DNA from 2 places in the Enterococcus malodoratus genome. Region 2 is predicted to be linked to the other one. Evidence: predicted binding sites of a transcription regulator. Region 2 holds the regulator's gene; the other holds the start of a gene.
The links. Region 2 encodes HrcA, which represses chaperone genes, less so after heat shock. Its sites were predicted from a motif close to TTAGCACTCNNNNNNNNNGAGTGCTAA; they were not measured.

Region 1: the regulator HrcA is predicted to act here: its motif matches at 5,269-5,295, upstream of groES (co-chaperone GroES).

What each region holds. Positions count from the first base shown of each region.
Region 1 is NZ_JAQDPG010000003.1:76,896-84,779, forward strand. It holds gene PGP85_RS06260 (NADH-dependent flavin oxidoreductase) at 6-2,921, opposite strand; gene groL (chaperonin GroEL) at 3,295-4,923, opposite strand; gene groES (co-chaperone GroES) at 4,947-5,231, opposite strand; gene PGP85_RS06275 (CPBP family intramembrane glutamic endopeptidase) at 5,429-6,070, shown strand; partial or broken gene PGP85_RS06280 (NAD(P)-dependent oxidoreductase) at 6,141-6,761, shown strand; gene PGP85_RS06285 (MBL fold metallo-hydrolase) at 6,802-7,611, opposite strand; gene PGP85_RS06290 (two-component system regulatory protein YycI) at 7,660-7,884, opposite strand, start outside.
Region 2 is NZ_JAQDPG010000002.1:46,163-54,046, forward strand. It holds gene hemC (hydroxymethylbilane synthase) at 1-713, shown strand, start outside; gene PGP85_RS03565 (uroporphyrinogen-III synthase) at 724-1,416, shown strand; gene PGP85_RS03570 (hypothetical protein) at 1,423-2,157, shown strand; gene cobU (bifunctional adenosylcobinamide kinase/adenosylcobinamide-phosphate guanylyltransferase) at 2,164-2,751, shown strand; gene cobS (adenosylcobinamide-GDP ribazoletransferase) at 2,748-3,509, shown strand; gene PGP85_RS03585 (histidine phosphatase family protein) at 3,506-4,078, shown strand; gene hemW (radical SAM family heme chaperone HemW) at 4,257-5,405, shown strand; gene hrcA (heat-inducible transcriptional repressor HrcA) at 5,527-6,567, shown strand; gene grpE (nucleotide exchange factor GrpE) at 6,601-7,137, shown strand; gene dnaK (molecular chaperone DnaK) at 7,186-7,884, shown strand, end outside.

The DNA of each region.
Region 1 (7,884 bases), on a different contig from region 2:
TTTTCTTATTGTACGACATACTCAACTGCGACTGTTTTATGAACCTTTTCTGCTGCCAATTTTCCAGAAGTTAATGCCCATGCGTTATTTGCGCCAGAAGGGGAGTCGCTTCCCATCACGCCGCCGACCAGTTCTCCAGCAGCATAAAGGCCTTCGATCACTTGATCGTTACGGTTCAACACTTGCAGTTGGCTATTTGCGACCAAACCACCCATCGTAGTCGCAAACCGCGGTTTCTGTTCAATCATGTAATAGGGACCTTCACCGACCTTTTCCTGTAAAAACTTCAATTGACGACCAAAATCTTCGTCCGTTTGTTTTTCTACCCAGCCATTATAGCGAGCGACCGTATTCACTAAGCTTTCACGAGCCATCCCAGCTTTTTCTGCCAATTCAGCTAGCGTGTCTGCGCGGAAAATTTGCGGCGTCTCATTTTCATTTTCGATCCACCGGGCCAAATCTTCCCGCGTAATTCCACCCTCTTCGACTGCCTCTGTAAAGATCTCAAAGTTTTTCGCATCCATCAACAAGAACAGCATTTGCGGATCTTGCTTCAAAAGCACGTTCAGAATTTCCTTATTACTTGCTCGTTCATTGATTATTCGTTCTCCAGCCGTATTCACTAATAAACCGCTGCGTTTCATTACTTCGATATTTCCGCCGATCGTCGATTTCGCATACCCTTGCGAAACCTCCACACCATTTGGATAAATCTTTCCATATTCCATCAAACGCGTTGCCGCATTCAATTCTGGAGTCGTCGCCATCAGAATCCCATCGCCTGTTGACGATTTCGTCCCATAGAATAAGATATTATTTAACTCGTGGTTCAATAAATTGGAATTGTTGCCATAGCCGCCAGTCGTCAAGACCACTGCCTGTGCATGAATATTATGACGCTTGCCAGTATCTTCAACTGCTGTTAACCCAGTGACCTTCCCATTCCCATCGGTTAACAAACTTTCTGCCTTAGTTTGCAGATAAATCGTTACGTTGCTTCGCTCTAAGGCCTTTCTAGCACTCGCCGCAAATCCGTGACCGCCATCTTCGTAGGCTAACTCGCGATTTTTACGGTATTCTGCTAAAATGTGCAGCCCATTCTCCATGTCGTATTCAACACCCATGTACTCGTGGACCCAGTCTGTTGCCTCGCCCACATTTTCTGCCAAGGTGGTCAGAAGTTCAGGAACATTTAAGCCGCTCCCATTTGCTAAGAAGTCTTCGACCATAGATTCTACTGTATCGTCACAAACACCTGCACGTGCTTGCAATTTCGAGCCCATCACTACTTGGTTTCCGCCGCTGATAGAGATAGCTCCGCCGACAAAGCTTAATTTTTCTAGCAAAATTGTTTTTAGACCCATTTGGTCTGCTCGCAAGGCCGCAGAGATACCCGCAGCACCAGATCCAACAATCACCACATCGGCTTCTTCTTCAACGACTTCCTTAGACCATTGAACAGTCGGTTTCGGACGCGCCTTCAAGACTTCAGAGCTGGCTCCCGCCAGTTCGACTGCCTCTGCCACACCATCAATCAATCCTTGACTGGATGCTGAAGCACCTGAGATTACATCAACATTCAGCGTTTGACTATCAATTATTTGTTGCGGTAAACGAATAAAGACCTGATCAGATAAGCCTTCTGATTCATTGCTTTGATCTGCTTCAATTTTTTCGATCAGTTCTTCCGAGAAGGTCACATTCATAGCCAGCTCGCTATTATGTCCCTTTGCTTCAACCGTGTATGTCCCTGGTTTGAAGGTCAATTTTACTTTTTGTAATTCTTTTAGCCGTTCGTGCTTGCGTTTTTCCTCTTCGGGATCGATAACCATGTATGCCATGAAGTCCCATAATGGTGTAGGGATCAGTAATTTCCGTTGAGCATTGATATGGGCATAATCGATTACTTCTTGGTTTTCTTTGATTAAATTGACCCAGTTAGGCTCGATCAAGAATCCTTTTCCAACTGCTAGAAGATCATAACCTAATTTCAGCGCATCTTCCGCATCTGCTCGCTGCAAGATCGAGCCGACACCCATGATTGGAATTTGTGCCAAGGCAGAGGAACGATGCGCCAAATATTTCGTGATCAACGGTTCCGGATTGTCCGACTCAACGATCGATGGACGTGTATATGCTCCCATTGAGAAATGGAAATAATCTGGCTTCAATTCTGCAAGCGTATTCAATAAATACATCGTGTCTTCAAAATGAATTCCCGGTTCTTCTAACTCTTCCGGCGAAAAACGATAACCAATGATAAAGTTTTCCGCTTTTTGTGCTTCGGCAACACGTTGAACCTCTTTCATCACTTCTAAAGGAAACTTCGCCCGTTTTTCACGACTGCCGCCCCATTGATCCGTTCTGCGATTTGAGTGAGGGGAAAAGAATTGCTGCAAGATAAACGTATTGGCTCCGTGAATTTCGACGCCGTCAAAGCCAGCCTCAATCGCACGACGCGTTGCATCCCCAAACATCGTGATCATTTCTAAGATTTGTTCTTCAGTCATTTCTCGAGGAACCGGAGCGTTTGGCCGCAATGCCGCAACTGGACTTGCTGAGATTGGTGTCGCCCCACCATTGATTTCTGGCCAAGCCATCCGTCCCGCATGATAAATCTGCATGATTGCTTTTGAGCCTTTTGATTTGATTGCCGTGGCTAATTCGGTCAGTCCCGCAACTTTCTTATCCGTATCGACTCCTAAGGCTCCCGGAAAACCGCGTCCTTTATCTTCAACAAAACAGCTTTCAACGATAACCGCTGCCGCATCGCCAGAACGAAACGCATAGTAATCAATAATTTGCTGTGTGATCTCCCCATCATAAAAGGCTGATTGGGTCGTCATCGGCGACATAAACAAACGATTCTTAAAGCTTGCTCCCGATGCTAATGGAATCTCATCAAATAAATTTCTTAACATGTGGTTCTCCTTTCAAAATGAACGCTCTATTCATCAATTCCGCTTGATATGTAACAAATTTCACATGAGTGTCTCTGCGTGTGACAAATTCTATACGTTGTTATCATTCATCCTCACTAGGAATGTTCCATTTGTATCTAATCATTTCTTTGATAATTTCTGAACAAGGATCTCTAGTTCCTTCTTACGCTCATTGTAAGAAATTTAATCGATAAATTCCAATAGTTTATTTTCATAAAATCAATAAATTTTATACATATATCAGTCAACTTAGATATTATATGATAAGCAGGTGCTTCTATATAAATTCAAACTAACTGCACACAAAAAAGCCATCGGAAAAATTTCCGATGGCTCATTGTTTATAACTGGTTTACATCATGCCGCCCATCATTGATGGGTCCATTGCTGGTGCAGCGGCTGCTCCACCTTCAACAGGTTTGTCAGCAACGACTGCTTCAGTTGTTAATAATAAAGCAGATACAGAAGCTGCGTTTTGTAGCGCTGAGCGCGTAACTTTGGTTGGGTCAACGATACCAGCGTCAATCATATTGACATATTCGCCAGAAGCCGCGTTGAATCCAGTACCATGGTCCGCATTTTTCAATTTGTCGATAACGACTGATCCTTCGAAACCAGCATTTTCAGCGATTTGACGAACGGGTTCTTCTAAAGCACGTACGACAATCTTGATACCAGTAGCTACATCACCTTCAGCATCTAAATCAGAAACCTTCTTGATAACGTTGACTAATGCTGTACCACCACCAGATACGATTCCTTCTTCAACCGCAGCACGAGTTGAGTTCAAAGCATCTTCAATGCGTAGTTTTAATTCTTTCAATTCTGTTTCAGTTGCCGCACCAACTTTAACCACCGCAACCCCGCCAGCAAGTTTTGCTAAACGTTCTTGTAATTTTTCACGGTCAAAATCAGAAGTCGTTTCACCAATTTGGCGTTTGATCATTTCTACGCGGTCAGCTAAAGCAGCTTTGTCGCCAGCGCCCTCAACGATCGTTGTATTGTCTTTATCAACAACTACTTTTCCAGCAGTCCCTAAGTTTTCAATCGTTGCTTCTTTCAAGTCTAAACCTAGGTCTTCTGTAATTACAGTCGCACCAGTCAAGACTGCGATATCTTCAAGCATTGCTTTACGACGATCGCCGAAGCCAGGAGCTTTGACTGCTACAACGTTGAATGTTCCGCGAATCTTGTTCAAGACTAATGTTGGTAATGCTTCGCCATCCACATCATCAGCGATGATCAATAATGAACGAGATTGTTGTAAAACTTGTTCTAACAAAGGCAAGATATCTTGAATATTCGAGATTTTCTTGTCAGTGATCAGGATGTAAGGATTTTCTAAAGCTGCTTCCATTTTATCGTTGTCAGTTACCATGTATTGAGATAAGTAACCACGATCAAATTGCATTCCTTCAACGACATCTAATTCTGTGTCGATCCCTTTTGACTCTTCGATAGTGATAACGCCGTCGTTACCAACTTTTTCCATTGCTTCGGCGATTAATTTGCCGACTTCTTCACTACCTGAAGAAACAGCAGCAACTTGTGCGATCGCGTCTTTTGAATCAACAACTTTAGAAATGCTGTGTAATTCTTCAACCGCAGCTTTTGTTGCTAATTCGATCCCACGGCGAATTCCCATTGGGTTAGCACCAGCAGTTACGTTTTTCAAACCTTCACGAACAATTGCTTGGGTAAGAACAGTCGCTGTTGTAGTACCGTCACCAGCGATATCATTTGTTTTAGAAGCTACTTCAGAAACAAGTTTCGCACCCATATTTTCAAAATGATCTTCTAGCTCAATATCTTTTGCGATGGTTACACCGTCATTTGTAATTAATGGAGAGCCATAAGATTTTTCTAAGACGACATTACGTCCTTTTGGTCCTAATGTTACTTTTACGGTATCAGCTAATTTGTCCACACCACGAAGCATTGCTGCACGTGCGTCTTCAGAAAATTTAATATCTTTTGCCATGATTCTTTCACCTCATTATTTTTTTATTCTACGATTGCCATAATATCTTTAGCAGCAATAATCAAGTATTCACTGCCTTCATATTTCACTTCTGTACCTGCGTATTTTTCAAACATTACCATATCACCAACAGCTACTGGCATTGGACTTTTTTGACCGTTTTCCAGTACATTGCCTTCGCCAACTGCTACGATTTTAGCAGTTTGTGGTTTTTCTTTTGCTGCAGAAGCTAAGACTAAACCTCCAACTGTTTTTTCTTCTTCTTGAGTGACTTCAAGAATGACACGATCACCTAATGGTTTTAACACGATAAATCCCTCCAACTAGTAATGATTTTTCAAATCGTTAGCACTCGATAACCAAGAGTGCTAACTCACATGTATTATCATACCATTTTTGTTTCTTTTTGCAAGTCCTTCGTTTGCTTTTTTGATTTTTCTTCCACTTAGTTTTTAAGAGAATTATGGTATACTTGGGAACAATAAAAGTTTAGGAAGGAAAAATAATGAACGAAAAAAAATATAGCTTTATTACCATCTTTACTTACGGATTAGTTCTGTTTTCTCCACTATTATTTTTACGTGTTTTTCAGGCAAGTTCATCGCAGATTATTCAGTTAACCACACTGTCTTATTTTATTGGAGCTGTCTTGATGATCTTTTATCGCATCAAATCACAGTCGTTTGAGTTAGAAGGCCGCAAAAAAAGCCTGCTTATCTCTATTTTGATCGGAATCGTAGGCATTCCTGCTTCCTTATTACTGCAAATGCTCATTTTACAGATCGAGCAGCGCTTGCTAGGTCAATCTGTTGCTTCACAAAATACGCAAAATATCGTTCAACTGATCATGAACAATATGATTTTTATTTTAGCGACAACAATTGCTGGGCCAATTATGGAAGAATTCGTTTTTCGGCGTGCGATTTTTGGTTCACTGGAAAAACGATTTGGCTTCATTCTGCCTGCGTTGCTAAGTTCTGTTCTCTTCGCTTTCGCTCACAACGATGGGCATTATCTTTTGTATGCTGGACTAGGTTTCCTATTCTGCGGCATGTATCGCTATAGCGGACGTATTTGGACATCAATGATTACGCATGTCGGAATGAATCTGCTGGTTATTCTGACTCAGCTAGCCCTTCAATCTTAAAACGAATCTTTTGCCTTTTTAAAGAAACCTCCTTAGACTGAAAGTACTATCAGTTTAAGGAGGTTTTTAAATGAAAGTAGCAATTATCGGCGCTACTGGAAACGCCGGATCACTAATCCTAAAAGAAGCTTTAGACCGTGATTTAGCGGTCACAGCGATTGTCCGCCATTCAGAAAAATTAACGACAAAAGTTCCTATTTTAGTGAAGGATTTATTTGAACTGACAAAAAAGGATATCGAATTCTTTGATGTGGTAGTTGACGCCTTTCGCCCACCAGCAGGCCAAGAAGAACTGCATCAAACTTCTCTAAAGCATCTCATCAGTCTTTTACGTGGAACCGACACCCGCTTGATCGTTGTTGGAGGAGCATCCTCATTATTTATTGATGAAGCTCATCGCATGATTGATGTCTCTGATCCCAATGCCATTTATTATCCAACTGCCTATAACATGTATCAAGCATTTTTAGATTTAAAAGCAGCATAGCAGTTGAACTGGACCTATTTAAGTCCTGCCGCAAACTTTGTACCTGACGGCAAACGTACTGGACATTATCATGTCAGTGATGACCATCTGCAAAAAAATGCGGAAGGTAAAAGCGAGATCAGCATGGCAGATTACGCCATCGCGCTAGTCGATGAAATCATCGAACCAAGACATTTGAACCAACATTTTAGTGTGTATAGTTAACAAAAAATGGCAAGCCTGCAATAAGCAAGCTTGCCATTTTTTAGATTGCAAATAATTCCGTTGCACTATCAGGGTCGGTATCGAAGATTTGAAATTGATAATTTACCCCTAGATCATAACGTGTCAAAGTTTCTTCCATCGTCATATGTGCTAACTCTTTCATATTATTCTCTTTACTCAAGTGTCCTAAGTAAATTCGTTTTGTCCGATCTCCAAGAATATCAGTCATCACTAATGCTCCGTCATCATTGGATAGATGCCCGCGATCACCTAAAATCCGCTGCTTCAAACTCCAAGGATAAGCGCCCATCCGCAACATCTCTAAATCGTGATTACTCTCGACTAAGTAAGCATCTGCATCACGAATCGTTCCTCTGACATGTTCACTGGCATACCCCGTATCCGTCAGCATCACAAACGAATGACCATCTTTATAGAAACGGTAAAACTGTGGTGCGGCCGCATCATGAGAAACACCAAAACTCTCGATGTCTAAATCACCAAAAGTTAGTACTTTTCCCATTTCAAAAATATGTTTCTGCTCTACATCCACTTTTCCAATCAAGGGAGCCATCGCTTCCCACGTTTTTTCATTGGCATAGACAGGTAATTTGTATTTTCGTGCCAAAACCCCAACACCATGTATATGGTCGCGATGTTCGTGGGTGACTAAGATTGCATCTAAATCCTCAGGTTTTCGATCGACCTCTGCTAATAGTGAAGTGATTTTTTTCCCACTCAACCCAGCATCAATCAAAATTCTTTTTTGCGGACTCTCTAAATACAAAGAATTCCCTGTACTTCCGCTAGCTAAAATGCTGATATTGAATGCGTTATTCATTTCTAACATGAGCAATTGGTCCCCTCTTTTAAAACTGTCCTCAGTATACAACCCTTTTTATGGATTTTCCACCTTTGGAACTAAATTATTCGTAATCACTTGATTGTTCAATGCATTGACCTTTTCAATCTGGGTCGTCTTGTCAGAGGTCTTTATTTTCACAAACCAGACCGGGACATACACATTCTTTTCCCGCACCTCAAGCGTTCGGAAGTAACCTAGATAAATGTTTGTAATCGTTGATTTGCTGGGAATATTGTTATTGATGTATAACGTATTTAA
Region 2 (7,884 bases):
ACAGCTTGAAGGATATTCCAACTGATATTCATGATGAGTTGACACTCGCTTGTGTGATGAAGCGGCATTCACCAACAGATGCATTGTTGATTAAAGAGGCTGGTGTCAGATTAGAAACATTGCCCAAAAAAGCTGTCGTTGGTACTAGCAGTCTTCGAAGAAAGGCGCAACTTTTACATGTTCGACCGGATTTCGATATTCAGCCGATCAGAGGAAATATTGATACCAGAATTCGTAAGATGAATGAAGGTCAATATGACGCGATCGTTTTGGCCTTGGCTGGTTTGGAACGTTTAGGGTTGGATCAAACGGTTTACCATCAAGAACTCCCACCGCAAGTTATGTTACCCGCGATAGGGCAAGGTGCTTTGGCCTTGGAGTGTCGAAAAGATAATAACGAAGTGCTTAGCATGCTTAAAAAAATGGAACATGCACCAACGGAAATTGCAGTAACTGCTGAACGTGCTTTTCTAGGTAGTTTGGATGGCAGTTGTACTTTTCCGGTGGGAGCATACTGTCAGTCGAAGGGAAACACATTTGAGCTTACAGGGATGATTGGTAGTGAAAACGGGCAAATTATTTTGAAAGAAACGATGAAAGGAAATGACCCTATAGTTTTAGGAAAAACTGTCGCTGCAAAAATGGTTAAACAAGGTGCAATTACGCTGATTGAGGAGTGCAAGAACGATCAAAAAGAAACTTTTATATACTAGAGAGGCAACCATGCCGAATGATATTTATCAAAGTTTCATAGAAAATGATGTTGAAATTATTACTATTCCATTAAATCGGACAGTCTTTCAACCCTATCAAAGCTTAGAACGGGAATATGACTGGATTTTTTTTACTAGTGTTAATGCTGTGAAGTACTTTGATTTTGCCCAGTTAAACAATCAGGCAAGTATATTGGCTATAGGCAATCAAACAGCGTTGACTCTACGAGATTTGGGATTAAATGTAGATTTTCAACCAAAAGAAGGTTTTTCTGAAGGATTAGTAAGAGAATGGTCAAGTTTTGTAAATCATAAGCAGCGTGTTTTCTGGCCGCATTCACATCAAGCTCGTCGTGTGATATACAACGCTTTGACTCGTCAAGGACACACTGTGTTGGAGCAAGTGATTTATAGAAATGAATTCTATCAAGAAGATCAAGAAAAATTGAGAAAACTAATACTCAATGCTCCCATAGATTATGTGCTTTTTGCTAGTCCCTCATCTTGGGAATCTTTTTTTCAAACAGTTGAGAAGTTCCAACAACTTCCTGCTGACTTTTGGTCACGGTTGAAAATCGCGGCTATTGGGCCAGTTACTGCAAGGGCAATCCAAAAGACCCAAAGTGTAGTAATTCAGCCGGAAGTCTATGACATGCCCCATCTCTATGAATGTTTATTACAAGAAATCAAACGGGAGGAATAGTACGCTGTGAATTTAACAAAAAGATATCGTGATCTTTCAATTTTATCTGGTTTCAGTGATAAAGATTTGGTGATTGCTTGTGACTCTAGTGCGGGCATCGGTGAAAAGGAGTTAGACGCTGTTCAAGTCAATTCAGCAGTGACAGCGGCTTTCTGTTTGCGTGTCCCATTAATGGAATTACTTTGTTATGGAGCAGAACCGATTGCTGTTGTTGACCTAATCGGCAATGAACATGATCCAACTGGAAAAAACATGTTGAAAGGGATAAGAGAAGAATTAATCAAAGCCGAACTGTCTCATCTTTCTCTCAATGGTAGTACAGAAGAGAATATGCCCACCAAGACGAGCAGTATCGGAATCACGGTTATTGCTGAGGTCAAAGCAAAAGAATGCTTCAAAATGCAAGCAGTGTGCAGCTTGCTGAAGTTGGGAACGCCATATGTTGGCGAAAAAGTTATAAAAAACCAACAAAAAATTTTTTCCTATCCACTAGTGAGATCTTTAAGAAAAGAGCCAGGAGTTTTAGACATGCTGCCTGTTGGCTCGAAAGGAATTCGTTATGAGGCACAATTAATGACGGAAGGGTCGGACTTTTACGCAGATTTTTTTTCAGAGGAGGAACTTGATTGTTCGGGAGGACCGGCAACGGTTATTTTGGTGGCAGTGAGTTCAGAAGAAGAATCAAAAATTTTGACTCAGTATTCAGAATTAAAAAAAATTGGTGAGTTCAAAAAGAGGTGATAGATTTTGGGAGAAATAATTTTAATAACTGGTGGTGCACGCAGTGGTAAATCATCTTTTGCGGAAAGTTTACTTAATACTGAAGAAAAAATTAGTTATATCGCAACAAATTGTAGTGCTCAAGACGATGAAATGAAAAAACGTGTGTCACTTCATCAAGAAAGACGTTCTAAAAATTGGCAAACGAAGGAAATATTCTTAGGTGTAGCTGATTTGATTGAACAATCACAACTATCAATACATTTACTGGATTGTGCTACAATGCTGACCACAAATTATTTTTTTCATTTGATGAAAAAAAAGTTTGGTGAAGATTTTAAAGTGATCGACGAGAAAATTGCAGGACTTTCTGAGAATGAAAAACAAGTAATTGAAGCAGAAATATTGAACGAATGGCAATCAATCCTCACTGCGGTAAAAAATAATTCTCGTCAGCTAGTTATTGTAACCAATGAGGTTGGTTTGGGGATTGTTCCTGAAAATGATTTCTCTCGCTGGTTTAGGGATGTTTTAGGACGTGTCAACCAAATGATAGGAAAGGAAGCGGATGCTGCATTTCTAGTGGTAGCAGGTATCCCAATGAAGATAAAATGATCGATAGTATAATTCTTTATTTTCAATTTTTTACTCGAATACCGATACCTGTAGAAATTGACGAACCAGAAAAAAAGATGCGTTCTGGCGTTCGCTTTTTTTCGTTGTTTGGATTAATGATTGGGTTTATCGAGGCCGTTGTATATTGGCCGCTACAGCATTTGTTTGGGCCTAGTATTGCATGGATCTTTATTTTGCTGTTTGATGTGATGTTAACAGGCGGGTTTCATCTGGATGCGCTATCCGATATGGCGGATGGGCTTTTTTCGTCACGCAAAAAGGAACGAATGTTAGAGATCATGAAAGATAGCAGAGTAGGCAGTAATGGGGTATTAGCGATTGTCTTCTATTATGTATTTTTAATTTTCAGTTTTTCTGCATTGCTTTCACATATTAATAATACGTCTCAAGCAATTATTGTTTTGCTATTGAATCTTGTTGGAAAAAACGGAATCAGTTTATTGTTTTATCAAATGCAATATGCTGGCAGCAACACTAAAGGGTTAGGAACAGCCTTTCTAAATGTGAAGAGTCAAGATATAGGTTTTTGTCAGCTTGTTTCTTTCTTTGTTCTGCTACTTTTTTTGAGAGATGTCGGAATCGTTTGCTTTATTGTTAACGTAGTGATCGTCTTTCTTTATCGAAAATTAGTCATTAGCAAAGTAGAGGGATTTAATGGAGATACTTTAGGTGCGTGTTCTCCTATTTCCCAAGTCGTGTTTCTATTAACTCTAGTTATTATGCGAGGTTCTCTATGAAAATATATTTGATTCGACACGGGGAAACTGAATTTAATCGGCGCCATTTATTTTATGGCACAACTGATGTGTCATTAAATGAGACAGGGATCCAACAAGCTTATTTACTGAGAGAAAAATTTAAAAAATTAGCACTTCAGGCACCTGTCTATACTAGCGAGCTAAAAAGAGCGATTGAAACTGCTGAATATATTTTTCCAACTCAAACAAGCATTTCATTAGAAGAATTAAATGAAAAGAACTTTGGTTTGTGGGAAGGATTGAGTGCAGATCAAATTAATGAAAAATTTCCGGAAGAATGGGAACGGTGGTTAGAATCCCCTTTTGAGATCACGCCAACGAATGCTGAAAAATATACAGATTTTCAAAATCGTATTTGGAGTTGTTTTAAAAAATTACTCAGAAAAAATCAGGATTTTGTAATTGTAGGACACCTAGGTGTGCTGCGAGTCATTCTGAAAAGCTGTTTTCCTGAGTTTGACTTTTGGAACATAATTGTAGAACAAGGAAACTATACGATGATGGAGGCTGAAAAAGACGTTTTTAAAATTATCGCATGGAATAAGTAAGTGGGGCCATTTAGTGTGAAGGCTCTTTTTTTGGTTAGTGAAAGTGAATAGTCCGAAGTTAATAAGAGTGATGAACCACTCTTATTTTTTTGTTTAGTCAGTTAGCCTAGTTCTGTGATTGTTGAAAACTGTGTTAGAATACCTTTTGTTACTACTAGGTAGAAGAAAGAGGAGTAAAATGAAACAATCAACTTCAGCTTATGTTCATATTCCTTTCTGTGAACACATTTGCTATTACTGTGATTTTAATAAGGTTTTCCTTGAAGGACAACCTGTGGATGAATACATAGAAGCGCTTTTGAAGGAAGCGCGTTTGTCTTTAATTAAGAATCCTGTCAAAAACATGGAGACTCTTTATGTCGGGGGCGGAACTCCGACATCGTTAAATGCGTCACAGCTGGATCGTTTGTTGAGCGGACTGCGAGAAATACTTCCATATAATGAGGGAGAATTTACAGTCGAAGCTAATCCTGGAGATCTTTCAGGTGAAAAATTAGATGTCATGAAAAACTATGGTGTTAACCGTCTATCGATGGGGGTTCAAACCTTCGATGATCGTTTGTTGAAGAAAATCGGGCGTAAGCACACAGCAAAAGATGTGTATGATACGGTTCGTCTACTGGAAGAAAAAGATTTTAGTAATGTAACTATTGACTTGATTTATGCATTACCTGGTCAAAGTTTAGAAAGTTTTCGTGATACAGTTGAACGTGCACTGGCCTTAGATTTACCTCATTATGCATTGTATTCGCTGATTTTGGAAAATCAAACAATGTTCATGAACTGGGTTCGTCGCGGAAAAATGCAACTGCCAGAGCAAGAATTGGAAGCACAAATGTACGCTGAAACGATAGAAGCAATGGAAAAAGCAGGGCGGATGCAATATGAGATCAGTAATTTTGCCAAACCTGGATTTGAAAGTCAGCACAATCTTGTTTACTGGAACAATCAGAATTATTTTGGACTCGGAGCAGGAGCCAGTGGCTATCTCGAAAATCGACGTTACAAAAATCGCGGGCCAATTCAACATTATATGAGGGCATTAACCGACAATCAGTTACCGATACTTGAAGAAGAACGTTTATCTCAAAAAGAGCAGATCGAAGAGGAAATGTTTCTTGGCTTAAGAAAAATTTCAGGTGTTGATAAAACTGTTTTCGAATCTCGTTTCGATCAAAAGTTAACCGATGTTTATGGTGATGTGATTGAGAAATTAAAGCAACAGAAGTTGATAGCTGAAACGGATTCGAGGGTTCGTTTGACTAAGACAGGTTTGTTTCGAGGAAATGATGTTTTTGAAAAATTTTTACTTGATAAGGAAAATTAGCACTCTCTAACGGAGAGTGCTAATTTTTTGCATTTATCCCTTGACATCTATAGGAGATGTGGTATATTAATAATCGAGTTAGCACTTAAAAAGAAAGAGTGCTAACTAAAGGATGAGAAGAATGTTAACAGAACGACAAAAACTGATTCTCAGCTTGATCATCCAAGACTTTACTAACACGGGGCAACCGGTTGGGTCAAAAAGTTTAATGGAAGAAGGCGTAAAAGCAAGTTCCGCAACTATCCGTAATGATATGAAAGCTTTAGAAGAATTAGGCTTATTAGAGAAGACTCATTCTTCATCTGGTCGAATTCCTTCGGCTTTAGGCTATCGCTATTACGTGGATTATCTACTAACGCCATCAAAGGTGAGTAATCAAGAAGTAGCACAGATTCGCAGATCGTTGAAAAATGATATTCATGAAATTGATGATATCATCCAGCAGTCGGCAAAAATGCTTTCACAAGTTACTAGCTATACGGCGTTTTCGCTTGGTCCTGAAATGAAAGATCGGACGCTGACAGGATTTCGAATTGTTCCATTGAATGATCGGCAGATTTTGGCCATTATTGTCACTGATAAGGGAAATGTTGAGAGCCAAGTTTTTCGCATACCCGAAAATGTTGACAGTCAAGACTTGGAGAAAATGGTTCGAATCATCAATGATCGCTTAGTAGGGCAGCCCTTGGTGAGTGTTTATCAAAAATTAAGAACCGAGATTCCGATGATCTTACATCGCTATTTTCAGACGACCGAAGGAATCAGTCATTTGTTTGATGTTATTTTGAATGATGCCTTTGAGGATAAAGTGTTTGTAAGCGGACGGATGAACATTTTGAATTTCAACCCGGATCAAGACTTTAATCATGTGAAGTCAATGTACTCATTGATGCAAAATTCCGATGAGCTGACGCAATTATTGCTGCCAGCTGATAATAATATCCACGTTCGAATTGGAACAGAGATGGGTAATGACCTATTTGATCACTTGAGTATGATTCAGGCAAATTACGAAATTCGTGGGCATGGTCGAGGAACAATCGCATTGTTGGGTCCGACCTCAATGCCATATTCGAAAATCTTTGGGTTATTGGAAGTCTTTCGATATGAGTTAACCAGTGCATTGGATGATTATTATCGTTCATTGGACTTATATCACTAGAAACGATTCCTAAAAAGAAAGGAAGTACGCGTAGTGGCAGAAGAAAAGAAAAACGAAGTCGAAGAAGAATTAGAAGAAACGACGGACAATGCAACAGAAGAAATTGATATTCCGGAAGTTTCTGAAGTTGAGGAACTGACAAGCAAGTTCAATGAAATGGAAGACAAGTTTTTGCGAGCTCGCGCTGAGATTGCAAATATGTCCAACCGTAATAAAAATGAACGTGAACAGTTGGTTCGCTATCGTTCGCAAGATCTTGGTAAGAAATTATTACCAGCGATCGATAACTTAGAGAGAGCCTTAGCAACTGAAGTTAATGATGATCAAGGAACCAGCCTGAAAAAAGGTGTAGAGATGGTACTTGAAAGTCTGACTGTTGCTTTAAAAGAAGAAGGTATTACAGAGATCAAAGCCGAAGGTGAAGCCTTTGACCCAAATCTGCATCAAGCAGTGCAAACTGTAGCCGCAGAGGACGATGTAAAACCTGAAACGGTCGTTAATGTGTTGCAAAAAGGTTATCAACTACATGATCGTGTACTACGCCCAGCAATGGTGATCGTGGCTCAATAATAAGTAAACTATTAAACTAACTATACATGGAAAAGGAGATTTTCAACTATGAGTAAAATTATTGGTATTGACTTAGGTACAACAAATTCAGCAGTCGCTGTTTTAGAAGGCGGAGAAGCTAAAATCATCACGAATCCAGAAGGAAATCGTACAACGCCATCTGTTGTTTCATTTAAAAATGGCGAGATTCAAGTTGGTGAAGTAGCAAAACGTCAAGCGGTAACTAACCCTAATACAATTTCATCAATCAAACGTCACATGGGTGAAGCTGGATTTAAAGTTGAAGCAGATGGAAAAACGTATACACCACAAGAAATTTCTGCAATGGTATTACAATACATCAAAGGTTTTGCAGAAGACTACTTAGGTGAAAAAGTTGAAAAAGCTGTTATTACAGTTCCTGCTTATTTCAATGATTCACAACGTCAAGCAACTAAAGATGCTGGTAAAATTGCTGGACTAGAAGTAGAACGTATCGTTAACGAACCAACTGCTGCAGCATTAGCTTACGGTTTAGATAAAACAGACAAAGACGAAAAAATCTTAGTATTTGACCTTGGTGGTGGTACTTTTGACGTATCTATCCTTGAATTAGGTGATGGAGTATTCGACGTATTATCTACTGCGGGTGATAACAGTCTAGGTGGAGATGACTTTGATAACAAAATCATCGATTACTTAGTTGCCGATTTCAAACAAGCAAACGGTATTGACTTGTCTAAAGATAAAATGGCTATGCAACGTTTG